DNA from 4 places in the Streptomyces broussonetiae genome. Region 2 is predicted to be linked to each of the others. Evidence: riboswitches for the same ligand, from Rfam matches in the RefSeq annotation. Region 2 holds a riboswitch; each other region holds the start of a gene.
What was found. A riboswitch is a leader RNA that binds a small molecule or an ion and turns the genes downstream of it on or off. The one in region 2 is predicted to bind cobalamin.

Region 1: linked by a shared signal. The riboswitch ahead of GQF42_RS28720 (ribonucleoside-diphosphate reductase subunit alpha) and the one ahead of GQF42_RS14650 (prenyltransferase/squalene oxidase repeat-containing protein) in region 2 are both predicted to bind cobalamin.
Region 3: linked by a shared signal. The riboswitch ahead of GQF42_RS12065 (cobalamin biosynthesis protein) and the one ahead of GQF42_RS14650 (prenyltransferase/squalene oxidase repeat-containing protein) in region 2 are both predicted to bind cobalamin.
Region 4: linked by a shared signal. The riboswitch ahead of nicT (Nickel transporter NicT) and the one ahead of GQF42_RS14650 (prenyltransferase/squalene oxidase repeat-containing protein) in region 2 are both predicted to bind cobalamin.

What each region holds. Positions count from the first base shown of each region.
Region 1 is NZ_CP047020.1:6,206,294-6,211,876, forward strand. It holds gene GQF42_RS28715 (ribonucleotide-diphosphate reductase subunit beta) at 103-1,122, opposite strand; gene GQF42_RS28720 (ribonucleoside-diphosphate reductase subunit alpha) at 1,122-3,491, opposite strand; cobalamin riboswitch at 3,618-3,788, opposite strand; gene mctP (monocarboxylate uptake permease MctP) at 3,907-5,523, opposite strand; gene GQF42_RS28730 (DUF3311 domain-containing protein) at 5,520-5,583, opposite strand, start outside.
Region 2 is NZ_CP047020.1:3,164,289-3,169,871, forward strand. It holds gene GQF42_RS14635 (hypothetical protein) at 1-265, opposite strand, end outside; gene GQF42_RS14640 (XRE family transcriptional regulator) at 262-852, opposite strand; gene GQF42_RS14645 (hypothetical protein) at 1,104-1,979, shown strand; adenosylcobalamin-variant (AdoCbl-variant) riboswitch at 2,152-2,223, shown strand; gene GQF42_RS14650 (prenyltransferase/squalene oxidase repeat-containing protein) at 2,348-3,559, shown strand; gene GQF42_RS14655 (SCO2322 family protein) at 3,556-4,227, shown strand; gene GQF42_RS14660 (energy-coupling factor transporter transmembrane protein EcfT) at 4,220-5,347, shown strand; gene GQF42_RS14665 (ABC transporter ATP-binding protein) at 5,344-5,583, shown strand, end outside.
Region 3 is NZ_CP047020.1:2,606,823-2,612,405, reverse strand. It holds gene cobN (cobaltochelatase subunit CobN) at 1-1,174, opposite strand, end outside; gene GQF42_RS12070 (cobyric acid synthase) at 1,171-2,679, opposite strand; gene GQF42_RS12065 (cobalamin biosynthesis protein) at 2,676-3,656, opposite strand; cobalamin riboswitch at 3,757-3,897, opposite strand; gene GQF42_RS12060 (hypothetical protein) at 4,028-4,255, opposite strand; gene GQF42_RS12055 (inorganic phosphate transporter) at 4,290-5,537, opposite strand.
Region 4 is NZ_CP047020.1:1,401,569-1,407,151, reverse strand. It holds gene GQF42_RS06740 (antibiotic biosynthesis monooxygenase) at 1-381, shown strand, start outside; gene GQF42_RS06735 (allantoin permease) at 395-2,044, opposite strand; partial or broken gene GQF42_RS45690 (hypothetical protein) at 2,310-2,524, opposite strand; gene nicT (Nickel transporter NicT) at 2,668-3,777, opposite strand; cobalamin riboswitch at 3,805-3,993, opposite strand; gene GQF42_RS06720 (ArsR/SmtB family transcription factor) at 4,073-4,510, shown strand; partial or broken gene GQF42_RS45685 (alpha/beta fold hydrolase) at 4,725-5,012, opposite strand; gene GQF42_RS06710 (CGNR zinc finger domain-containing protein) at 5,090-5,583, shown strand, end outside.

The DNA of each region.
Region 1 (5,583 bases), 3.0 Mb from region 2:
CCTGCTCCTCCTCGTCCTCCCCTCCGCCGTCGGTGCCGTGCGCGAACGGCGCATCGACCGACAGCTCAGGGAGGCCGGGAAGAGAGCGGGAAGAGAGCAGGATCAGAAGTCCTCGTCCAGGTCGACGGTGCCCTCGACCGCGACCTGGTACGCCGACGGACGGCGCTCGAAGAAGTTCGTCAGCTCCTGAACGCCCTGCAGCTCCATGAAGGAGAACGGGTTCTCCGAGCCGTACACCGGGGCGAAGCCGAGGCGCGTGAGGCGCTGGTCCGCAACGCACTCCAGGTACTGGCGCATCGACTCGGTGTTCATGCCCGGCAGGCCGTCACCGCACAGGTCGCGGGCGAACTGCAGCTCGGCCTCGACGGCCTCCTTCAGCATGTCGACGACCTCCTGCTGCAGCTCGTCGTCGAAGAGATCCGGCTCCTCCTTGCGGACGGTGTCGACCACGTCGAAGGCGAACGACATGTGCATGGTCTCGTCGCGGAACACCCAGTTGGTGCCGGTGGCGAGGCCGTGCAGCAGACCCCGGCTGCGGAACCAGTAGACGTACGCGAAGGCGCCGTAGAAGAACAGGCCCTCGATGCACGCGGCGAAGCAGATCAGGTTGAGCAGGAAGCGGCGGCGGTCGGCCTTCGTCTCCAGCCGGTCGATCTTGTCCACCGAGTCGATCCACTTGAAGCAGAACTCGGCCTTCTCGCGGATGGACGGGATGTTCTCCACCGCCGCGAAGGCCGCCGCCCGGTCCTCCGGGTCGGGGAGGTAGGTGTCCAGCAGCGTCAGGTAGAACTGGACGTGCACGGCCTCCTCGAAGAGCTGACGGCTCAGGTACAGCCGCGCCTCGGGGGAGTTGATGTGCTTGTACAGCGTCAGCACCAGGTTGTTCGCGACGATCGAGTCACCCGTCGCGAAGAAGGCGACCAGCCGGCCGATGAGGTGCTGCTCCTCGGGCGTCAGCTTCGCGAGGTCGGCGACGTCCGAGTGGAGGTCGACCTCCTCGACGGTCCAGGTGTTCTTGATCGCGTCCCGGTAGCGCTCGTAGAAGTCCGGGTAGCGCATGGGGCGCAGAGTCAGCTCGAAGCCCGGGTCGAGCAGGTTGGCGTTACGGGTGGTGGTGCTCATTACTGGCAGGCCTCGCAGGACTCGGGGTTTTCCAGGGAGCAGGCGACGGCGTCGGGGTCGGCGGCCTGCTGGACGGGGATGCCGGCGGTGCTCTGCGCCTGGGCCGCGCGGGCGATCCGCGTCGCCGGGCGGGAGCGCAGGTAGTACGTCGTCTTCAGGCCCGACTTCCAGGCGTACGCGTACATCGAGGAGAGCTTGCCGATGGTCGGCGTCTCCAGGAACAGGTTCAGGGACTGCGCCTGGTCCAGGAACGGGGTGCGGGCCGCGGCCATGTCGATCAGGCCGCGCTGCGGGATCTCCCACGCCGTGCGGTACAGCGCCCGCACCTCCTCGGGGATCCACACGAAACCCTGCACCGAGCCGTTGGAGTCGCGCAGCGCCTCACGGGTGCGCGCGTCCCACACGCCGAGGTTCTTCAGGTCCTGCACCAGGTACGAGTTGACCTGCAGGAACTCACCGGACAGCGTCTCGCGCTTGAACAGGTTCGACACCTGCGGCTCGATGCACTCGTACACGCCCGCGATGGAGGCGATGGTCGCCGTCGGGGCGATGGCGAGCAGCAGCGAGTTGCGCATGCCGACGGACGCGACGCGCCTGCGGAGCGCGTCCCAGCGCTCGGGCCAGGTCAGCTCGGTGTCGTAGTGGTCCGGGTGCAGCACGCCCTGGGCCGTACGGGTCTTCTCCCAGGCCGGCAGCGGGCCGCTGCGCTCGGCGAGGTCGGTGGAGGCCTCGTACGCGGCAAGCATGATCCGCTCGGCGATCCGCGTCGACAGGGCCCTGGCCTCGGCGGAGTCGAAGGGCAGACGCAGCTTGAAGAAGACGTCCTGCAGACCCATCGCCCCGAGGCCGACCGGACGCCACCTGGCATTGGAGCGGCCCGCCTGCTCGGTCGGGTAGAAGTTGATGTCCACGACCCGGTCGAGGAAGGTCACGGCCGTGCGGACGGTCTCGTCCAGCCGCTCCCAGTCGATGTCGCCGCGCGCCGCGTCGACGAAGGCACCCAGGTTCACGGATCCCAGGTTGCAGACCGCCGTCTCGCCGTCGTCCGTGACCTCCAGGATCTCCGTGCAGAGGTTGGAGGAGTGGACCACGTGACCGGGCAGGGCCGTCTGGTTGGCGGTGCGGTTGGCCGCGTCCTTGAAGGTCATCCAGCCGTTGCCGGTCTGCGCGAGGGTGCGCATCATGCGGCCGTACAGCTCGCGGGCCGGGATGGTCTTCTTCGCCAGGCCCGCCTGCTCGGCCTTGCGGTAGGCGGCGTCGAACTCCTCGCCCCACAGGTCCACCAGCTCCGGCACGTCGGCCGGGGAGAACAGCGACCACTCGGCGTCCGCGTTCACCCGGCGCATGAACTCGTCCGGGATCCAGTGCGCGAGGTTCAGGTTGTGCGTACGGCGGGCGTCCTCACCGGTGTTGTCCCGCAGCTCCAGGAACTCCTCGATGTCGGAGTGCCAGGTCTCCAGGTAGACGGCCGCGGCACCCTTGCGCCGGCCGCCCTGGTTCACGGCGGCCACCGAGGCGTCCAGCGTCTTGAGGAACGGGACGATGCCGTTGGAGTGCCCGTTGGTGCCCCGGATCAGCGAACCGCGGCTGCGGATACGGGAGTACGACAGCCCGATGCCGCCCGCGTGCTTGGAGAGCCGGGCAACCTGGTGGTAGCGGTCGTAGATGGAGTCCAGCTCGTCCAGCGGGGAGTCGAGCAGGTAGCAGGACGACATCTGCGGGTGCCGCGTACCGGAGTTGAAGAGCGTGGGGGAGGACGGCAGGTAGTCGAGGCGGCTCATGAGCCGGTAGAGCGCGGCGACTTCGTCGACGGAGCGTGCGGTGTCGTCCTCGGCGAGTCCGGCGGCCACCCGGAGCATGAAGTGCTGCGGAGTCTCGATCACCTTGCGGGTGATCGGGTGCCGCAGCAGATAGCGGCTGTGCAGGGTGCGCAGGCCGAAGTAGCCGAAGCGGTCGTCGGCGCCGGTGTCGATCAGGGCGTCGAGGCGGGCCGCGTGCAGCCGCGCGAACTCCGCGGTGCGGTCGGCGATCAGGCCCTCGCGGTGACCGACGGCCACGGACTCGGTGAAGGACGTCACGCCCTGCGAGCCGGCCTCGGCGCGGATGGAGAGGGTCAGTAGCCGGGCGGCCAGCCGCGAGTAGGCGGGGTCCTCGGAGATGAGCCCGGCGGCGGCCTCGGTGGCCAGTTCGCGCAACTCCGCCTCGTCGGCCCGGGCGGACCGGCCGCGCAGCGCGGCGGCGGCGACCCGGCCGGGGTCGGCGTCGGGGAGGTCGGCGGTCAGCTCGGTCAGGGTCCGCAGCAACGCGGTACCGGGACCGTCGGTGTCCAGGCCGCTGGCTGAAGCCGGATCTGCTGGCGCGATGGTCACGTGGGGCTCTCCCTCGCTCGGCACGGGGGCCTTGCGGAGGGCAGGGGGCAGCCACGAGCGCACACGCGTGGCGTCCACCGGCCCATTCCACGAGGCCCGGACGTCGGAAGGCACCCGGGCCGGACGGCCGGGCGCACGCTGCCGGCAGGTCCTCGGACTGACTCCTGGGCGCATACGCGCACAAGTACACCGTTGCGGGACAGTTCCGGATTCACACCGGATTCCCCTGCGACGACAGCGAGGATGAGCATACATCTAGTGCCGGGCTGTCGTGGCACCACCAGATGTTGTGTCTGTTGTGTGTTGCGCTGGCTTCAGAGCGTCAACTTGTGTATGACGGGAGGTATGCGAAACGGGCCGCCGTGGGTTCGTCCCCCGGCGGCCCGCTGTGGTGGTGTGCCGCGTACGACGTGCGTCAGTGGGCGACGCCCACCAGTTCCGTTTCGACACCCTGGTCGCCCGCGTCCGCCGTGTAGTCCTCCGGCCTGGTCTCGTCGATGCCCTCGGGGGCCTTCACGGCCCGCAGGACGAGCGTGAGGACCACCGTGACCGCCACGTTGAGCACGAACGCCGTGAAGCCGATGTAGCCGATCTCACCGATGCCCGGGATCTCCTTCGACGAGCCTCCGAAGTGCTTCTGGGTCGGGGAGGCGACACCGTACGCGGCGACCGTGCCGTAGATCATGCCGACCGCCCAGCCGGTGAGCAGCGCCCAGCGGTGGAACCAGCGGGTGAACAGGCCGCCGACCAGGGCCGGGAAGGTCTGCAGGATCCAGATGCCGCCCAGCAGCTGGAAGTTGATGGCGACGGTCTTGTCCATGGTCAGGACGAAGAGCAGGGCGCCGAACTTCACCAGCAGCGAGACGATCTTGGAGACCTGGGCCTCCTGCCTCGGCGTGGCGTCCGGCTTGATGAAGTCCTTGTAGATGTTGCGGGTGAAGAGGTTCGCCGCCGCGATCGACATGATCGCCGCCGGCACCAGCGCGCCGATGCCGATCGCCGCGAAGGCCACGCCCGCGAACCAGTCCGGGAACATGTCCTCGAACAGCTGCGGGATCGCCAGCTGGCCGTTGGTGACCTTCACGCCGGCCGCGATCGCCATGAAGCCCAGCAGGGCCAGCAGGCCGAGCATCAGGGAGTACAGCGGCAGGATCGTGGTGTTGCGGCGGATCACCTCACGGCTCTTGGACGACAGGGTCGCGGTGATCGAGTGCGGGTACATGAAGAGGGCCAGGGCCGAGCCGAGGGCCAGGGTGGCGTAGGTCCACTGGCCCGCCTCCGGCGGCGCGAGCGCGCCGCGCGGCTTGCCGGTGGCGGGGCTGACCTGGCTGAACGCGTGGCCCGCCTTGGCGAAGATGTCGTCGAAGCCGCCCAGCTTGATCGGGATGTAGATGATCGCCACCGCGATGACGATGTAGATCAGGGCGTCCTTGACGAACGCGATCAGGGCGGGCGCGCGCAGGCCGGAGGAGTAGGTGTAGGCCGCCAGCACGCCGAAGGCGATCAGCAGGGGCAGGTCCTTCATGAACCAGTTGGTGTTGTCCCCGCCGCCGACCCCCATCACGTCCAGCACGGCCTGGATGCCGACGAGTTGGAGCGCGATGTACGGCATCGTCGCGAGGATTCCGGTCAGCGCCACCGCGAGCGACAGGCCCTTCGAGCCGAACCGGCCCCGGACGAAGTCCGAGGTGGTGACGTACCCGTGGCGGTGCGAGACCGACCACAGGCGCGGCAGGAAGGTGAAGATCAGCGGGTAGACCAGGATCGTGTACGGCACCGCGAAGAAGCCGGACGCGCCCGCCGCGTAGACCGCCGCCGGCACGGCGACGAAGGTGTACGCCGTGTACAGGTCCCCGCCGAGCAGGAACCAGGTGATCCAGGTGCCGAACGACCGTCCGCCCAGGCCCCATTCGTCCAGCGAGTGCTCGTTCTCGGCCTTGCGCCAGCGTGCGGCGAGGAAGCCCATGACCGTGACGGCCAGGAAGAAGAAGATGAAGACGCCGAGCGCGACGCCGTTGACCCCGTTCTTCACTTCGCCTCACCGCCCTGGGGCGCGGTCGGGGAGCGCTGGTCGTACTGCCACAGCTTGTAC
Region 2 (5,583 bases):
GGGCGCGGTCCTCGACCACGACGATGTACTGCTCGTCCAGCGCGAGCGTGACCCCGGAGACGTCCAGTCCGGGCGGGAAGGTGACGAACTTCAGCCGGATCGGGCGGTCGAGCTGCGGGCTGAGCGTGGCGCACAGGGCGTGCAGGAAGGCCTCGGCGTCGGTCGGCGGGGTGAGGGTGCGGGCCGTGTCGCGCACCAGCCGGTCGAGGAAGCGCTTGGGCGACCTGGCGGACCTGCCGGAGTTGGGGGGCTTGGGGGGCTTCACCGGCGGGTGTCCTCCGCCCGCTCCGAGGAGATGATCATCTCGGCCAGGTCGGCGAGCGTGGCGAGCTGGCGGGCGTTCATCTGCGGGGCCCGTGCGGCGAGCCGGACCAGGCCGCTCTCGCGCAGCCTGAGCAGCGGATCCGCCTCGGCCTCCAGCCCCTGGAGCACCGGCTGCAGGGCCTCGTGCAGCGCCTCCGGCTCGTCGGCGGTGAAGAAGCCGGCCGGCAGACCGAAGAAGCGGCGCAGCCGGTCGGTGTGCTCCAGGCTCGGCATCCCGCACTTGCGCCACTCGCTCAGCCACTGCCGGCTGGTTCCGGCGATCCTGGCCAGCTCGTCCAGCGAGTACCGCTTGCCGTCGGGCCGGCGCCGGGTCTCCCTTATGAAGTCCAGTCGCTGGCGCACCCGTTGGGCCAGACCGCTCTCGGGCGCCCGCCCGCCGCCCAGCAGGTCGACGACGACCGGCACGGGAATGCCGGTGCGATGGGACAGGCCGGTCACGTCGAGGGTCTCCGGCAGCCGACCGGGCCGACCGGTCAACTCCCCCAGTCTGGCCAGGACTTCGGCCAGCGAGATGTAGGCATCACTCACCGAGGTCCCCCCTGAGTGTGTGTCGTCCGTGTGATGACCGGACGGAACGCGAGGCTACCCGGTCGCCCGGTCGCCGACCAGACGTGACAACGCTCCCTGCCCAATGCGGCAGTAATAGTTGACAGTTGAGGGCGCGGCGGGTGAGGATCACGGCACAGAGAGCAAGCTTTCGACCCGCCCCGGGTGCCGCCTATGGGGGAGCGGCATCCGGGGTGTTTCTCTGCCCCGCCCCCCGCGAAGGTGATGCGCCGATGCCGCAGCCCGTCCTTCTGCTCGGGGCCGGCCCGGCCGCGTACGGGTTCCCGCTGGCGCGGATCGCCGGGATCCACCCGGTGATCCTGGTCGACACCACCGTGCCCGGCTGGGCGCAGCCCTTCCTGTCCGGCCATCTCGCCACCGACCCCGAGCGGGAGGCGGAGACGGCCGGGACGATCGCGCGGTACGCGGACGGACAACGGATCGCCGGCGTGCTCACCTGGACCAGGGGGCACCTGGTCACCACCGCACGGGTCACCGGACAACTGGGCCTGCCCGGACCGTCGTACGAGGCGGCGGCGGCCTGCGCCGACCCGGCGGCGGTACGGGCCCGGCTCGCCCTGCACCAGGTGCTGCCCGACGAGCCCGGGGACGCCGACGGTCCGCTGGTGTCCGCCGAGACCGTCGTCCTGGACGACGAGGTCCGCATCGCCGCGCTCACCCGTACGACGCCGGGTCCGCCGGGGCGCCTGCCGCTGCGGCACTGCGTCCACGCACACGACGGACTGCTGCACAACCGCTTCCTGCGGCAGACCGTCGAGCGGGCGGTACGGGCCCTGGGGCTCAACCACACCGTCGCCCATGTGGGGCTCCGGGTGACCGGACGCGGGCCCCGGGTGACCGGGGTCGCGCCGTACCTGCCGGGCGATCTGATCCCTTCGCTGGTGGAGCGGGCGACCGGGGTCGATCTGGCGGAGGTGGCGGTGGCACTGGCGTGCGGGACGGGCGTGGACCTCTCGCCCAGCCGGCAGCGGGCCGCGGCGGTCCGCTTCGCGGAGTCGACGGATTCCCGGCAGCGCCGGCGGCGGATGTACTGGGTGGTGGAGGGGGAGGACGTGGCGGAGTGCGATCGGGCGCTGGACGCCGCATGACGCTCTCGCCGCGGGGGGGGCCGTCCGGCGCACGGTGGGGGGTGCGTTCGGGGGCGTGCGGGGCGGTCACGGCGGCCGTCCACCGCGTGACCCCGGTCACGACCGTCCTGTGCGCACAGCCACTCCTCGGGCCGCGCGGGGCTGCCGGTAAGGTGGCGGGGTCGTCATCACACCCGTACAGGGGAAAGCCGGTGCAATTCCGGCGCTGACCCGCAACCGTAAGAGCCGGACTGCCCCGGACGGGACGTTGACCGGCTCACGTGCGTCGGCGGCCCGCCGCGCACGGCACCGTCGAGGTCTACGGAGCCGAGCCGCCCGGGGTGTCCCGTGCGCTGCCCGGCTCCCCGCAGGAGAGGCAGTCGCCGACCATGAACGTCCGCCGCAGCGCAGCGGCTCTCGCCGTCGTAGGCGTGCTGGCCGCCGCCGCGCCCGCCACGGCCGCCGGGCCGTCCCCGTCCCCGAAGGGCGCGATCCCGTCCGGGCTGTACGGCACCTCCGATCCGACGTACGACGGTGTGTGGCGCCAGTCGCTGACGCTGATCGCCCAGCGCACGCTCGGCTACGAACCGGCCGCGAAGGCCGTGGACTGGCTCGCCGGCCAGCAGTGCGCGAACGGCTCCTTCGCCGCGTTCCGCGCCGACCCGGCCAAGGCCTGCGACAGCAAGGTCATGGTGGACACCAACAGCACGGCCGCCGCCGTCCAGGCCCTGAAGGCCGCCGGCGGGCACGACGACGCCGTCGGCAAGGCCATGACCTGGCTGAAGTCCGTGCAGAACAAGGACGGCGGCTGGGGCTACGCCCCGGGCGGAGCCAGCGACACCAACTCCACCTCCGTCGTCATCGGCGCGCTGACCGCGACCGGCACGGACCCGGCGAAGGTCGCCAAGGCGGGCAAGTCCCCCTACGACCTGCTTGCCGCCATGGCCGTCCCCTGCGACAGGACCGGCGGTGGCGCCCTCGCCTTCCAGCCGGACAAGAAGGGCGAACTGCTGGCCAACGCCGACGCGTCGGCGGCGGGCGTGCTCGGCGCGCTCGGCAAGGGGTTCGTCACAACGGCCGGCAAGGCACCCGGCAGCACCACGTGCGTCTTGGGCAAGCACCTCACCCCGGCGCAGATCGCGGACAACGCGGGCGCGAACCTGGCCTCGGTCGTCGCGAAGACCGGCCACCTGACGTCGACTCTGCCCGGCGCCATGGACCAGCCGGACTACGGCAACACGGCGGACACGGTCGTCGCGCTCGCCGCCGACGGACGCGTCACGCAGGCGCTGCAGTCGTACACCTGGCTGGAGAACAACGCCCTCAAGTGGGCCGAGCAGAGCGGCCCGGCGGCCTACGCCCAGCTGATCCTCGCCGCGCACGCGGTGGGCGCGCAGCCCGGTGACTTCGGCGGCACCAGCCTCGTCCGGTCCCTCAACGCGCAGGGCCCGGCCCCGAGCATGCCCTCCACCGGGCACGAGACGAAGAAGAAGTCGGACGGCAACTCGTCGTTCGGCCTCTGGTGGTTCGTCGGCGTCTGCCTAGTCGCGGGCATCGGCATCGGCTTCCTGCTGAGCGGCCGGAAGAAGCAGCAGCCGTGATCCGTCGTGCGGCGAGCCTGGCGCTGGCCGCGCTCGTCCTGCTGACGGCCGCCGCGACCCAGGCGCACGCCACCGGCTACCGCTACTGGTCCTTCTGGGAGCGGACGGACGGCCGTTGGACGTACGCGACGCAGGGGCCCTCGACCGCCCGTCCCGACGACGGCGCGGTGGAGGGCTTCCGCTTCGCGGTCAGCGCGGACTCGGCCGACGCGAGCCGGCCGCGCGGCACGGCGGACTTCGGGGCCATCTGCTCGACCACACCGGCCAGGTCGGGGATGAAGCGGGTGGCGCTGGTCCTCGACTTCGGCATCCCGGCGGACGCGCCGTCCGGCGAGACGCCGCCGGCGGGCCGTACGGCCTGCGCGCGCGTGTCCGACGACGCGACGACGGCCGAGGCTCTGGCCGCCGTCGCGAGGCCCCTGCGCTACGACACCAACGCCCTGCTGTGCGCCATCGCGGGCTATCCGCGCAGCGGGTGCGGGGAGCAGGTGTCGACGGACGGCAGGAAGACCGCGACGCCCGCGCAGTCCACGCAGTCCAGGCAGTCCACGCAGAGGAGCAGCGGCTCCGACGGCGGGCCCTCGCTGGGGTTGCCGATCGGTGCGGGGGTGGTGGCCCTGCTGGCGGGCGCGGCGGTGTGGCAGGCACGGCGGCGACGCAATGCCTAGGTCCGGTCGTCGCGGGGCAGGCGGGAGTTCGACGACAGGGCCCGGCAGCCGCACCGGGCACCGGGCCGCCGTGCACCCCGGCGCCTGGTGGCTCTGGGCACTGGGCCTCGGCAGCGCCGCCACCCGCACCGCCAACCCGCTCCTGCTCGCCCTCCTCGTCTCCGCGTCCGCCTACGTCGTCGCGACGCACCGCACTGCCACCCCCGCCGCCCGCTCCTACACCGCCTTCGCCAAGCTCGCTCTCGCCGTCCTCCTCATCCGCCTCTTCTTCGCGGTGGCACTCGGCTCCCCCATCCCCGGCACCCACACCCTCCTCACCCTCCCCGAGGTCCCGCTCCCCCACTGGGCGCAGGGCATCCGCCTGGGCGGCAGGGTCACGGCCGAGGCCCTGGTCTTCGCGGCCTACGACGGCCTGAAGCTGGCCACCCTCCTGATCTGCGTCGGCGCGGCGAACGCCCTCGCGAGCCCGGGCCGCCTGCTCAAGTCCCTCCCGGGCGCTCTGTACGAGACCGGCGTCGCCGTGGTCGTCGCCCTCACCTTCGCGCCCCATCTCGTCGCCGACGTCCAGCGGCTGCGCGCCGCCCGCCGGCTGCGCGGCCGCCCGGACCGGGGCCTGCGCGGGCTGCTCCAGGTCGGACTGCCGGTCCTGGAGGGCGCGTTGGAGCGCTCGGTCGCGCTCGCCGCCTCGATGGAGGCCCGCGGCTACGGCCGCAGCGCCGAGGTCCCCGCCCGGGTCCGCCGTACGACGGCCGCGCTCACCCTCGGCGGCCTGCTGGGGGTGTGCGCGGGGACGTACGGGCTGCTCACCGCGGAGGGCGGCAGCTACGGGCTGCCGGTCCTGCTCGCCGGTGTGGCCGCCGCCCTCGCCGGCCTGAAGCTGGGCGGCCGGCGCTCGCTGCGCACCCGGTACCGCCCGGACCCGTGGGACGCGCGGGCCTGGCTGGTGGCCGGTTCCGGCGCCGCCGTCGCCGCGCTGCTCACGCTCGCCTCCACCCGCGATCCGCAGGCCCTGCACCCCGGCGTCGTCCCCCTGGTCGCGCCCACGCTCCCGCTCTGGCCCGCGGCGGCGGTCCTCCTCGGCCTGCTGCCCGCCTTCGCCGTCCCCAAGGAGCCCTCGTGATCCGTTTCGAGGACGTCAGCGTGACGTACGAGGGCGCGGCCGAACCCTGCGTCCGCGGCGTCGACTTCGTGGTGCCGGAGGGCGAACTGGTGCTGCTCGTCGGCCCGTCGGGGGTCGGCAAGTCGACCGTGCTCGGCGCGGTCAGCGGACTGGTGCCGCACTTCACCGGCGGCACGCTGAGCGGCCGTGTCACGGTGGCCGGCCGGGACACCCGGACCCACAAGCCGCGCGAACTG
Region 3 (5,583 bases), 560 kb from region 2:
GGCCGCCGGCCTCGATCAGCCGGTGGATCAACTCGTCGCCGCCCGAGGGGTATGCGGTGAGCCCGTACCCCGCGTCCCGGAGCGCGTCGAGCAACCGGACCGCCGACGCGGGCGTGTCCAGACCGACCGCGTTGCCGACGCGCGAGTGCTTGGTCGGGTACGCGGTGAAGACCAGGGCGATCTTCTTCTCGGCGTTCGGCTTGTGCTTCAACCGCGCATGGCGCAGGGCGATTCCGGCCACGCGCGCGGCCCGCTCCGGATCGGCGACGTACACCGGGACCTCGTCCGGGCCCTGCTCCTTGAAGGAGAACGGCACCGTGATCAGACGGCCGTCGAACTCCGGGATCGCGACCTGCATCGCCGCGTCCATGGGGGACAGGGCGGCGTCCGACTCGTTCCAGGCGGCCCGCGAGGAGGTGAGGCAAAGCCCCTGCAGGACGGGGATGTCCAGATCGGCGAGCGCGCCGATGTCCCAGGCCTCCTCGTCACCGCCCGCCGCGGCCTGCGACGCGTGCGTGCCGCCTGCCGCGAGCACGGTGGCGACCAGCGCGTCGGCCCGGCCCAGCAGCTCGTACAGCCCGGCGTCCGCTCCGCGCAGCGAACCGCAGTACACGGGCAGGGCGTTGGCTCCCTTCGCCTCGATCGCCTCGCACAGGGTGTCCACGAAGGCGGTGTTGCCGCTCAGCTCGTGCGCCCGGTAGAAGAGCACGCCGACGGTCGGCCGGCCGTCGACGAGCGTACGGTCGCCGTGGACGCCGTACTCCGGCATCTTGCGTGGCTCCTCGAAGCCCTCGCCGGTCAGCAGCACGGTGTCGGACAGGAACCGGGACAGCTCCAGCAGGTTCGCCGGACCGCCCTCGACCAGGTACTTGAGCGCCTCCGCGACGACGCCGGCCGGCACCGAGGACTCGGCCATCAGCTCCGCGTCCGGCACGGCCTCGCCGCCCAGCAGCACGGTGGGGATCCCGGCCGCCTTCAGCGCGGCGAGCCCGTCCTCCCAGGCGCGCTTGCCGCCGAGGAGCCGTACGACGGCCAGGTCGGCACCCTCGAGCAGCCCCGGCAGCTCCTGCCCGACGTCCACCCGGGTCGGGTTGCCGATGCGGTAGTCCGCGCCGGAGGCCCGGGCCGCCAGCAGGTCCGTGTCGGCGGTGGACAACAACAACACTGTGCTCATGCGGGCGCTCCCGGTGGAATGAAAGGCAGTCCTTGCGGCGCGCCCGACTCGATGAGCCGCCAGAGCGCGTCCGTGTCCGCGTGCTGTTCGATCAGGTCGCCGAGCCGGTCGAGCTGCTCCTCGCGCAGCGCGGCGAAGGAGGTGTCCGGCGCGGGCACGAAGCGGCGGCCCGCGGCGGCGGCCACCTCGCGCAGGAAGGCCCGCCGGAAGCCGTCCGACTCCAGTGAGCCGTGCCAGTGGGTGCCCCAGGTCTGCCCGACCCGGCAGCCGTCCAGGAAGGGTTCGCCGCCCAGCACCTGGGCGACACCGTGGTGGATCTCGTACCCCTCGACCCGCTCGCCGAGTGCTGCCCCTTCCGGCCGGGTAAGGGTCTTCTCGGGGGCGAACCGCACCCTTACGGGCAGTACCCCGAGGCCTTCGACCTGCCCCTGCCGGCTCTCGACCTCGTCCTCGATGTGCTCACCGAGGATCTGGAAGCCGCCGCAGATGCCGAGGACGGGCCTGTGTTCGGCGGCCCTGCGCCGCAGCGCGTCCGCGATCCCCCGCTCGTGCAGCCACTCCAGGGCCCGGACCGTCCCCCGTGTGCCGGGGACGACGACGAGGTCGGCGTCCGCCAGCTCCTCCGGCCGGTCCACGAACCGCACCACGACGCCGGGTTCGGCGGCGAGCGCGTCCACGTCCGTGAAGTTGGACATCAGCGGGATCGCGCAGACGGCGACCCGGAGCACGTCCTCGCCGACGGGGGAGGAGACGTGCGACTCCCGCACCGCTCCGCGCAGGGAGACGCGGAGCCCGTCCTCCTCGTCGATGCCGAGGCCGTGCCGGAAGGGGAGGACGCCGTAGGTCTGCCGTCCGGTGAGGCCGTGCAGCATGTCGAGCCCGGGCTCCAGAAGGCTCACGTCCCCCCGGAACTTGTTCACCAGGAACCCGGCGACCAGTTCCTGGTCCTCGGGCGAGAGCAGGGCGAGGGTCCCGAAGAAGGAGGCGAAGACGCCCCCGCGGTCGATGTCGCCGACGACGAGCACGGGCAGTCGCGCGTTCCGCGCGACCCCCATGTTCACGATGTCGGTCCGGCGCAGGTTGATCTCGGCCGGGCTGCCCGCGCCCTCACAGATCACCGCGTCATACGTGCCCCGCAACTCGGCGAGACAGTCCAGCACCGTGCCGAGCAGCTGCTGCTGCCGTCCGCCGTGATAGCCGCGCGCGCTCAGCTCGCCCACCGGCCTGCCCAGCAGCACCACTTGGCTGCTCTGCTCACCGCCCGGCTTGAGCAGCACCGGGTTCATCAGCGCGGTCGGCTCGATCCGGCACGCCTGGGCCTGCATGGCCTGCGCCCGGCCGATCTCCGCGCCCTCGCGGGTCACGAAGGAGTTGAGCGACATGTTCTGCGCCTTGAACGGCGCTGCCTTCACGCCCTGGCGCACCAGCCACCGGCAGATCCCGGCCGTCACGACGCTCTTGCCGGCGTCGGAGGTGGTGCCGGCGACGAGGAGTCCCCCGTTCACTTCCCACGTCCCTTCGGGCTCTTGACACTCCTGGAACTCTTGACGCTCTTGACGAGCAGGCGCGCGGCGACCGTCGTACCGAGCGCGAGCAGGCCGACGCGACGGGAGAGCCGTGCGGCCCGGTCGATGTCGGTGACCCGGACCGTCCGGCCGCTCGCCCCGTTGAGCACGGGCCGGTGCTCGACACGTCCGCCGTAGGAGAGCGTTCCGCCCAGGCGTACGCCGAGCGCGCCCGCGAAGGAGGCCTCCACGGGCCCGGCGTTGGGACTCGGGTGCCGGTGGGCGTCGGCCTGCCAGGCACGCAGGGCACCGCGCGGGTCGGGTCCGGCCACGGCGGCGAGTACGGCGGTCAGCCGCGCCCCCGGCCAGCCGGCCAGGTCGTCGAGCCGGGCGGAGGCCCAGCCGTAGCGGCGGTGGCGCGGGGACCTGTGGCCGACCATCGCGTCCAGGGTGTTGACCGCCCGGAAGCCGAGCAGCCCCGGCACCCCGGCCACGGCGCCCCACACCAGGGCGCCCACGACGGCGTCGGAGGTGTTCTCGGCGACCGACTCGACCACGGCACGGGCGATCCCGTCGGCGTCCAGCGCCTGCGGGTCCCGGCCGCACAGATGCGGCAGCCGCGCCCGCGCCGCCTCGATGTCCCCGGCCTCCAACGCCCGCCCGACGGTGCGGGCTTCACGCGCGAGCGATGTACCGCCGACGACGGCCCAGACGGCCGCGGCGGTCAGCGCTGCGGAGGCGGGGGGGCAGGGGCGTACGGCGCGTGCGGCGACCGTGCCCAGAGCGACGGCGCCGCCCGTGCACACGACGGTGTGCAGGGCGCCCCAGCCGCGGTGGTCGTGCCACAACGCGCCTTCCACGGCTCCTGCCGCACGCCCGAAGACGGCGACCGGGTGCCCGCGGCGCGGATCGCCGAGGAGCAGGTCGCCGAGAAGGCCGGCGGCGGCGCCGTACGCGTAGGAGCGATCGGCACCCATCGGCTCAGCCGGCCGTGGGAACAGGAGCGGGCCTGGTACGGGTCCTTCTGCAGCCGGGCATGGCGATCGATGTCCTCACTCAGGGTGTCCGCGCCCTGGTTCGACGAGATTCGGCGGTGAGAGTTCCTGGCTCCCGGGGGTTCTTCCCCGGTGACAGTGGCGGGACCGCGCCGGATTCACACCGGCTTCCTCTCCTGCCGCCGTAGCTGGCCCGGGCAGTCCACCACGCACCCGGAACGGCCGTCAACTTGCCGTTGACCTGCACAGGGAGAGTGTGCCGATCCCCACACCGCGGGACGCGGCCGGCCGCAGGACATGCCGAAGGCTCCCCTCCGCAGGAACGGGAGGGGAGCCTTCGGCCATGCCGTGTGTCAGGCCTTGACCACGATCAGGTAGATGCCGTACGAGACCGCAGCCGCGCAGGCGGCGAAGCAGACGTAGGCGCCGGTGACGGCAAGCGCGGCGGAGCCGCCCTGCGCGGCGGCCTTCTCGCGCTTGGCCAGGCCGTTGACGCCGAGGGTGAACAGGGCCACCAGGCCCACCGTGAACACGAGGCTGACGCCGAAGACGGAGCCGATGGCCGACCAGTCGATCTTCATGGGGACGCTTCCTTGGTAACCGGGGTGGCCGGGGTCAGACGGTGGCGGCCGGTCCGGCGGCCTGCGGGGTGGGTTCGGCGGCAGGGGCGGGGATCACGGCCGTCAGGTCCTCGCCGATCGCACCCGCCGGAGGCGGGGTCACCGCGGCGATGGCGGTGGTCACCACGCCGGCCGGCTCCTCGGCCCCGGCGACGACGTTGGTGTGGTCGACGACCTCCCGGCGGGAGAGCTTCCAGATCGCGGCGCTCGCGGCGATCAGGAAGACCGCGACCACGGCCGTGCCCCAGTCACCGAGGTCGGTGACGGACTCGGCGCCCGCGCCGACCAGCGCGGCGGCCGGAAGGGTGAGGACCCAGGCGACGGCCATACGGGTCGCGGTGGACCAGCGGACCACGCCGCCCTTGCGGCCGAGGCCCGTGCCCATCACCGCGCCGGAGACGACGTGCGTGGTGGAGAGGGAGAAGCCCAGGTGGGAGGAGGCCAGGATGGCGGTCGCGGCGCTGGTCTGGGCGGCGAAGCCCTGGCGCGGCTCCAGGTCCGTCAGGCCCGTGCCCATGGTGCGGATGATGCGCCAGCCGCCGATGTAGGTGCCGAGCGCGATGGCGAGGCCCGCGGAGAGGATCACCCAGGTGGGAGGGTTCGAGCCGGGGGCGATGGCGCCGCCCGCGATCAGCGCGAGGGTGATGATGCCCATCGTCTTCTGGGCGTCGTTGGTGCCGTGGGCGAGGGAGACCAGACCGGCGGAGGCGATCTGCCCGGCGCGGTAGCCCTTGCGGGAGGCCTCGCCCTCGCTCCTGTTGCCGATGCCGTAGGACAGGCGGGTGGACAGCATGGCCGCGATGCCCGCGACGACCGGTGCGGCGACCGCAGGGAGCAGCACCTTGGTCACCAGTACGTCCCCGTGCACGGCGCCGAAGCCGGCTGAGGCGACCGTGGCGCCGATCAGACCGCCCATCAGGGCGTGCGAGGAGCTGGAGGGGAGGCCCACCAGCCAGGTCAGCAGGTTCCAGAGGATCGCGCCGACCAGCGCGGCGAAGATGACCTCGGGACGAATGCCCTTCTCGTCGACGAGACCTTTGGAGATCGTGTTGGCGACCTCCACGGAGAGGAAGGCGCCCACCAGGTTCAGGGCGGCCGACATGACAACTGCGATCTTGGGCTTCAGGGCGCCTGTCGAGATGGTGGTGGCCATCGCGTTGGCGGTGTCGTGGAAACCGTTCGTGAAGTCAAACGCGAGTGCGGTTACCACCACAATCGCGAGGATCAGCGAGAAGCCTTCCATTTACCCAGGCAATCGTTCGAGGTCGTTGGCTGGATGAACCTAGGCA
Region 4 (5,583 bases), 1.8 Mb from region 2:
ACGATCGACAACTCGTTCGGCAGCTGGTTCGCCTTCGGGGGCGAGGGCAAGGAGGCACCGCCGCCCCCCTCGGAGACCAGGACCTCCCTCGCCGTCTGGGTCGGCCTGTACCCGACCGTCGTACTGCTCACGCTCGCCCTGTCCCCGCTGCACCTGCGGCTCTGGATCGGCCTGCTCGTGGGCAACCTGCTGTCGAGCTTCATCATGACTTTCCTGACCATGCCCCACTACGTGAACCCGCTGCTCGGGCGATGGCTGCGGCCACCGCCGGACGCACCGGCGAGGGCCACCCTGCGAGGCATCGGTGTCGTCGCGGTGACGATGGCCTTCTGGGCCGCCGTCTTCTACCTCGTCACGGTCCGGTTGTGGACGCTGCCCTGACAGGCGAGCGAAGTCACCCGGTGGCCGGCAGCACATGGTCGCCGACCCGGTCCGTGCTCAGGCACAGGGAACAGACGACCGCGTCGTGGGTGGCGCAGGCGGTCAGATCCGGGCGTTCGTACGGTTGATGGCAGACGTGGCAGTCGAGAGTGACCGCGCTCGGGTTGCCGGTCTCGTCGAGGAGTGGCTCGCTGATGCCGTCGTCTGTGCGACGGAGGTAGTACCTGCCCTGGGTGACGAGGGCCATCAGCGGGGTCAGGACGAACGCGATGACGGCGGCGGCCACGGGGGAGTACGGCTGCAGGGCGTGCCCCAGTACCCGGAAATACAGGGCGATGGACAGGCCGGAGGCGGCGACGAAGGCAACCACGCCGACGGGGTTGACGGCGTAGAGCATGCCGCGGCGGAACTCCGGCCGCAGCGGGGACAGCTTGAGCAGGTACTTGTTGACGCCGATGTCGGTCGCCACCGTGACCACCCAGGCGATCGCGCAGTTCGAGTAGAAGCCGAGGACGCTGTTGAGGAAGCTGAACATGTCGGCTTCCATCAGGGCCAGCGCAAACCCGAGGTTGACCAGGACGAAGACCATGCGGCCCGGGTAGTGCCTGGTCACGCGGGTGAAGGAGTTCGTCCACGCCAGCGAACCGGAGTACGCGTTCGTCACATTGATCTTGATCTGGCTGATGACCACCAGGGCCACGGCCAGCGGGACCACCATCCAGGACGGCATCATCGCGTCGAAGGCGCCGCGGAACTGCTGGATCGGCTCCGTCGCGGCGGCCGGACCGACCTTCGCGAGAATGTAGACGGCGAGGAAGACACCGATGGCCTGCTTGAGCGCGCCGAGCACCACCCAGCCGGGGCCGGCCATGATCACGGCCGTCCACCAACTTTGCCTGTTCGCCTCGGACTTGGGCGGCATGAAGCGCAGATAGTCGATCTGCTCGCCGATCTGCGCGATCAGCGACAGGCATACGCCTGCGCCGAGGAGGACCGGCGCGGCGTGGATACCGCCGTCGCCGTCGGTGCCGGCGTAGGAGAGGAAGCGGTCGACCGTGCCGGGGTCGGTGGCGACCAGGTAGACCAGCGGGCCGATCATCAGCAGCAGCCAGATCGGCGTCGTCCACACCTGGAGCTTGCTGAGTGCCTTCATGCCGTAGATCACCAGGGGGATGACCATGAGGGTGGAGACCAAGTAGCCCAGCCACAGCGGCAGTCCGAGGCCGAGCCTGAGGCCCTGGGCCATGATCGAGCCTTCGAGGGCGAAGAAGATGAAGGTGAAGCTGGCGAAGATGACGCTGGTCAGCACGGAGCCGTAGTAGCCGAAGCCGGAGCCGCGCGTGATCAGGTCGAGGTCGATGTTGTAGCGGGCGCCGTAGTATGCCAGCGGAAAGCCGGTGACGAAAATGACGACGGCGGCCACCGCGATCGCCACGAGCGCGTTGCCGGTGCCGTGTGCCAGGCCGATGCCGGCGCCGATGGAGAAGTCGGCCATGTAGGCGATGCCGCCGAGCGCGGTCGTCGCCACGACCATGGGGGTCCAGCGACGGTAACTGCGGGGAGCGAAACGGAGGGTGTAGTCCTCCAGCGTCTCCCTGACCGCCTGGTCCCCGGCGGCCTTCGTCGTGCCTGCCGCCTGGGGTCGTGACTCGGTGGTACTCATGCCGCGCCTCCCGATGACGCTGGTGCGGATGCCTCGGTGAAGGGAAGAACCCCGCTTGGCGTCGTCGGCAGGACGGGGGAGCCGACGGCCCGTCATACGCCGCGAACAGCCGTCCGTACGGTTCATCCCATGGCCGGTCACGCTAGGAAGCGGTTGTTACCGTCGGTTCCCGCCGTCGTGAACGCGAAGTTGCCGAGAACTCACCTGCCTTCTCGCGGACGTTGTTCGGGGGCCGGTGGGCGGACGCCGCCCGAACGAGCCGGGCCGGGCCGTGTTCGAGTGTGTCGGCGGCGACGTGGCCGGCGACGTGGTGGACGCCGTGGAGCGGGACGTGCAGCGCGCAGGCGCCCCCTTCGCCGCGGCAAGTCCGATCTGGAGCGGGCCGGACAGGCCCGCACCGTTGGTCACCGCCACCGCCACCGCCACCGCCACCGCCACCGCCGCCGCCACCACGCCGATGCCGGGCGGCCGGAGCCCCGCGTCCGCCCGGGTCGGCAGGGGCGCGACTCATCCTTCCCGGGCAGGTGGTACGAGGGAAGGCTCCCGCGAGGAAGGTGCTCGGGGGAGCCTTGCGGCTGTCGGGCCGCTCCGGGACGCCGGCTGCGGCGCCGGTCGCCGTGCTGTCAGCCGGCGTCCAGGGTGCGGGCGCGCCAGCGCTCCTCGACCTTGGCCAGGCGCCAGTAGCCGATGGCCACGGCCCAGACGACCACGAACAGTCCGACGATGACATAGCCGACGTTGTCCAGGTTCAGGCCGGCGATCCAGCTGGTGACGTCGTCGTTCAGGCCGAGCTTGTCGTGCAGGACGCCGACCAGTTCGATGGTGCCGACGAAGAAGGCGACGGCGATGGACAGGCCGGTGATGGTGAGGTTGTAGAAGACCTTGCGGACGGGGTTCGAGAACGCCCACTGGTAGGCGAAGTTCATGAACGTGCCGTCCAGGGTGTCGAACAGACTCATGCCCGCCGCGAAAAGCAGAGGCAGGCACAGGACCGCGTACCAGGGCAGGCCGGCGGCGGCGCCGTTGCCGGCCAGGGCGAGGAGCAGGACCTCGGTCGAGGTGTCGAAGCCGATACCGAAGAGGAAGCCGAGGGGGAACATCTGGCCGGGGCGGCGGATGGACTTGGTGAACCGGCCCAGGATGCGGTTCATGAAGCCGCGCGAGTCGAGGTGGGCCTCCAGCTCCGTCTCGTCGTAGCGTCCGGCGCGCATGGCCTTGAAGACGCGCATGATGCCGAACAGCGCGACGAGGTTGAGGGCGGCGATGAGGTACAGGAAGCTGCCGGAGACCGTGGTGCCCACGGTGCCGAGAACCTGGTGGGTCCGGGAGCCGTCGTTCATCAGCGTGCCGGCGAGTTTGGCGCCGCCGGCCACCAGCGCGGCCATGACGACCACCACACTGGAGTGCCCGAGCGCGAACCAGAAGCCCACCGACACCGGCCGCTTGCCGTCGGCCATCAGCTTGCGGGTGGTGTTGTCGATCGCGGCGATGTGGTCGGCGTCGAAGGCGTGCCGCATGCCGAGGGTGTAGGCCGTGATGCCCAGACCGATGCCGAACGCCTTGGTACCCACCTCGTAGTGACGCGGGACCACGAGCAGGAACAGGATCCCGAACGCCAGCACGTGCAGTGCGACGATCACGGCCAGCAGGCCGGCGGTTCGTACGGTGTCCTCGCGACGCCAGTGGAAGGACGGGGCGGCGTCGGTTTCGGGCACGCCTGGGGACACGGTCATACAGTCACGCTCCAGCACCTCGTGGATCAGCTTCGTGATGCCGTGGCCGGTCTCCTGGCTGACGGGTCGACGCGCCCACCCCTGCCTTCCCGGCCGTGAGGCCAGTGGCAACGCATGAGGTGGGAACTCCCCGATCACAGTGGCGAGGGCCGCTCCGGACTGAGCCCCTGAGGGCTGTCACCGGTCTTCCCGAACACCACGGCCTGCCCACCCTAAGAGGCCGTGGCGTATGGCTGCAAGGCTGCACAACTGCTCAGGTATGGAGCGGATCGAGGGCGGCTGCGATGATGAGCCCATGCATCTCGTCCCCGCGGAACGCGCCGGGCAGCGGACCATCGACGGTCACCGGGTCTGCGACGCCATCGCCGCCGTCGGCGAGCCCGAGCGCGTACGCGCCTGGGCCGAGCGCTTCTCCCTGCTCTCCGACCCCGGACGTCTGTCCTTGCTGCTCGCCCTGCAGGAAGCCGGCCCCATCGCGGTCTCCGACCTCGCCCTGGCGACCGGCATGAGGGACACCGCCGTCTCCCAGGCTCTCCGTCTCCTGCGGACCGCCGGCATCGTCGAGGGCGAGAAGGACGGCCGGATCGTGCGCTACCGGCTGGTCGACGGCCCGATTTCCGCGCTGCTGAAACACTGCACGTCCCAAGGCGCGGACACTGACGGCTCCTTGACTCCTGAGACCGCAGGGCCGTCGTGGGCGGCAGCGCCGCCTTCGCCGGATGCCGGCCCCTGACGAGGAGTTCTTCGCGCTGTTGGACCTGCATGCGCAGCAAGTGAGCGCTGTCGACGAAGCCGAGCACCGCTGGTACCTGCCGTCCACCCGGTTCACCCGGTGCGCGATCCACCCATGGTGGGTTCCTTCCGGTGCGGGGTACGCGGGTCGCCGTACCCCGGATGGGTTTCTGGCGGACGAGACGGACCACGCAACCGCCCCGCTGCCCTGTGCGTCAGGCGAGGACGCGGGCGAGGAAGGCGCGGATGTGCTCGGTGACGGTCTGCAGATGGCTCTCCAGGGCGAAGTGCCCGGAGTCCAGCAGGTGGATCTCGGCCTCGGGCAGGTCCTGGCGGAACGCCTCGGCGCCCTCGGGACCGAAGATCTCGTCGTTCGCTCCCCAGACCGCCGGCAGGGGGACCTGGGAGTCGCGGAAGAGCCTGAGCTGGATCTCGTTGTTTCCGGGGCGGTCCAGCAGCGCTTGGTCGTGGACCCAGTTGTCGGGGCTGGACCAGGCTCGATCTAACCTGTCAACGATATTTCATAGGTTATATTGGGGGTGGCGTGTCAAGCGCCCCGGATCGGTGAGGGGGTGCGAGGGTGACCGACCGAGAACAGCAGGACGTGCTGCTGGGGCTGCTCAACAGCACGCCAGTGGTCAACGGCGCCGTCCAGGCCCGGCTGGCGGATCCGGAAGCGGCCGGATTCTGGCAGTGGGTCCACAGCGGCAGTGGCACCGCGGACGAGCGCCGCAGCCTCGTGCAGGCGCGCGACGCCCACCAGGGCGTGGTGCGCGGCAGGCGCCCCGCCGCGTCGCCGGCTCCGCTCCTGGAAGACGTCACCTCCCGCCCGTATCTCTCGCCCGCGGGGGTGTCCTGGCAGGTGGACGCCCCCGCGGAGCGCCGGATGGCGGTGGAAGCCGTGCTGGCGTGGAGCGTGCTCCAGCAGGCGACCCCCGGCCGGCTCCGGCCGTGCGCCAACCCGGAGTGCCGACGGTTCCTCATCGACCGCAGCAAGACCGACAACGCCCGCTGGTGTTCGATGGCCGTCTGCGGCAACCGCATGAAGGCGAGGCGCCACTACCGGCGCACGCG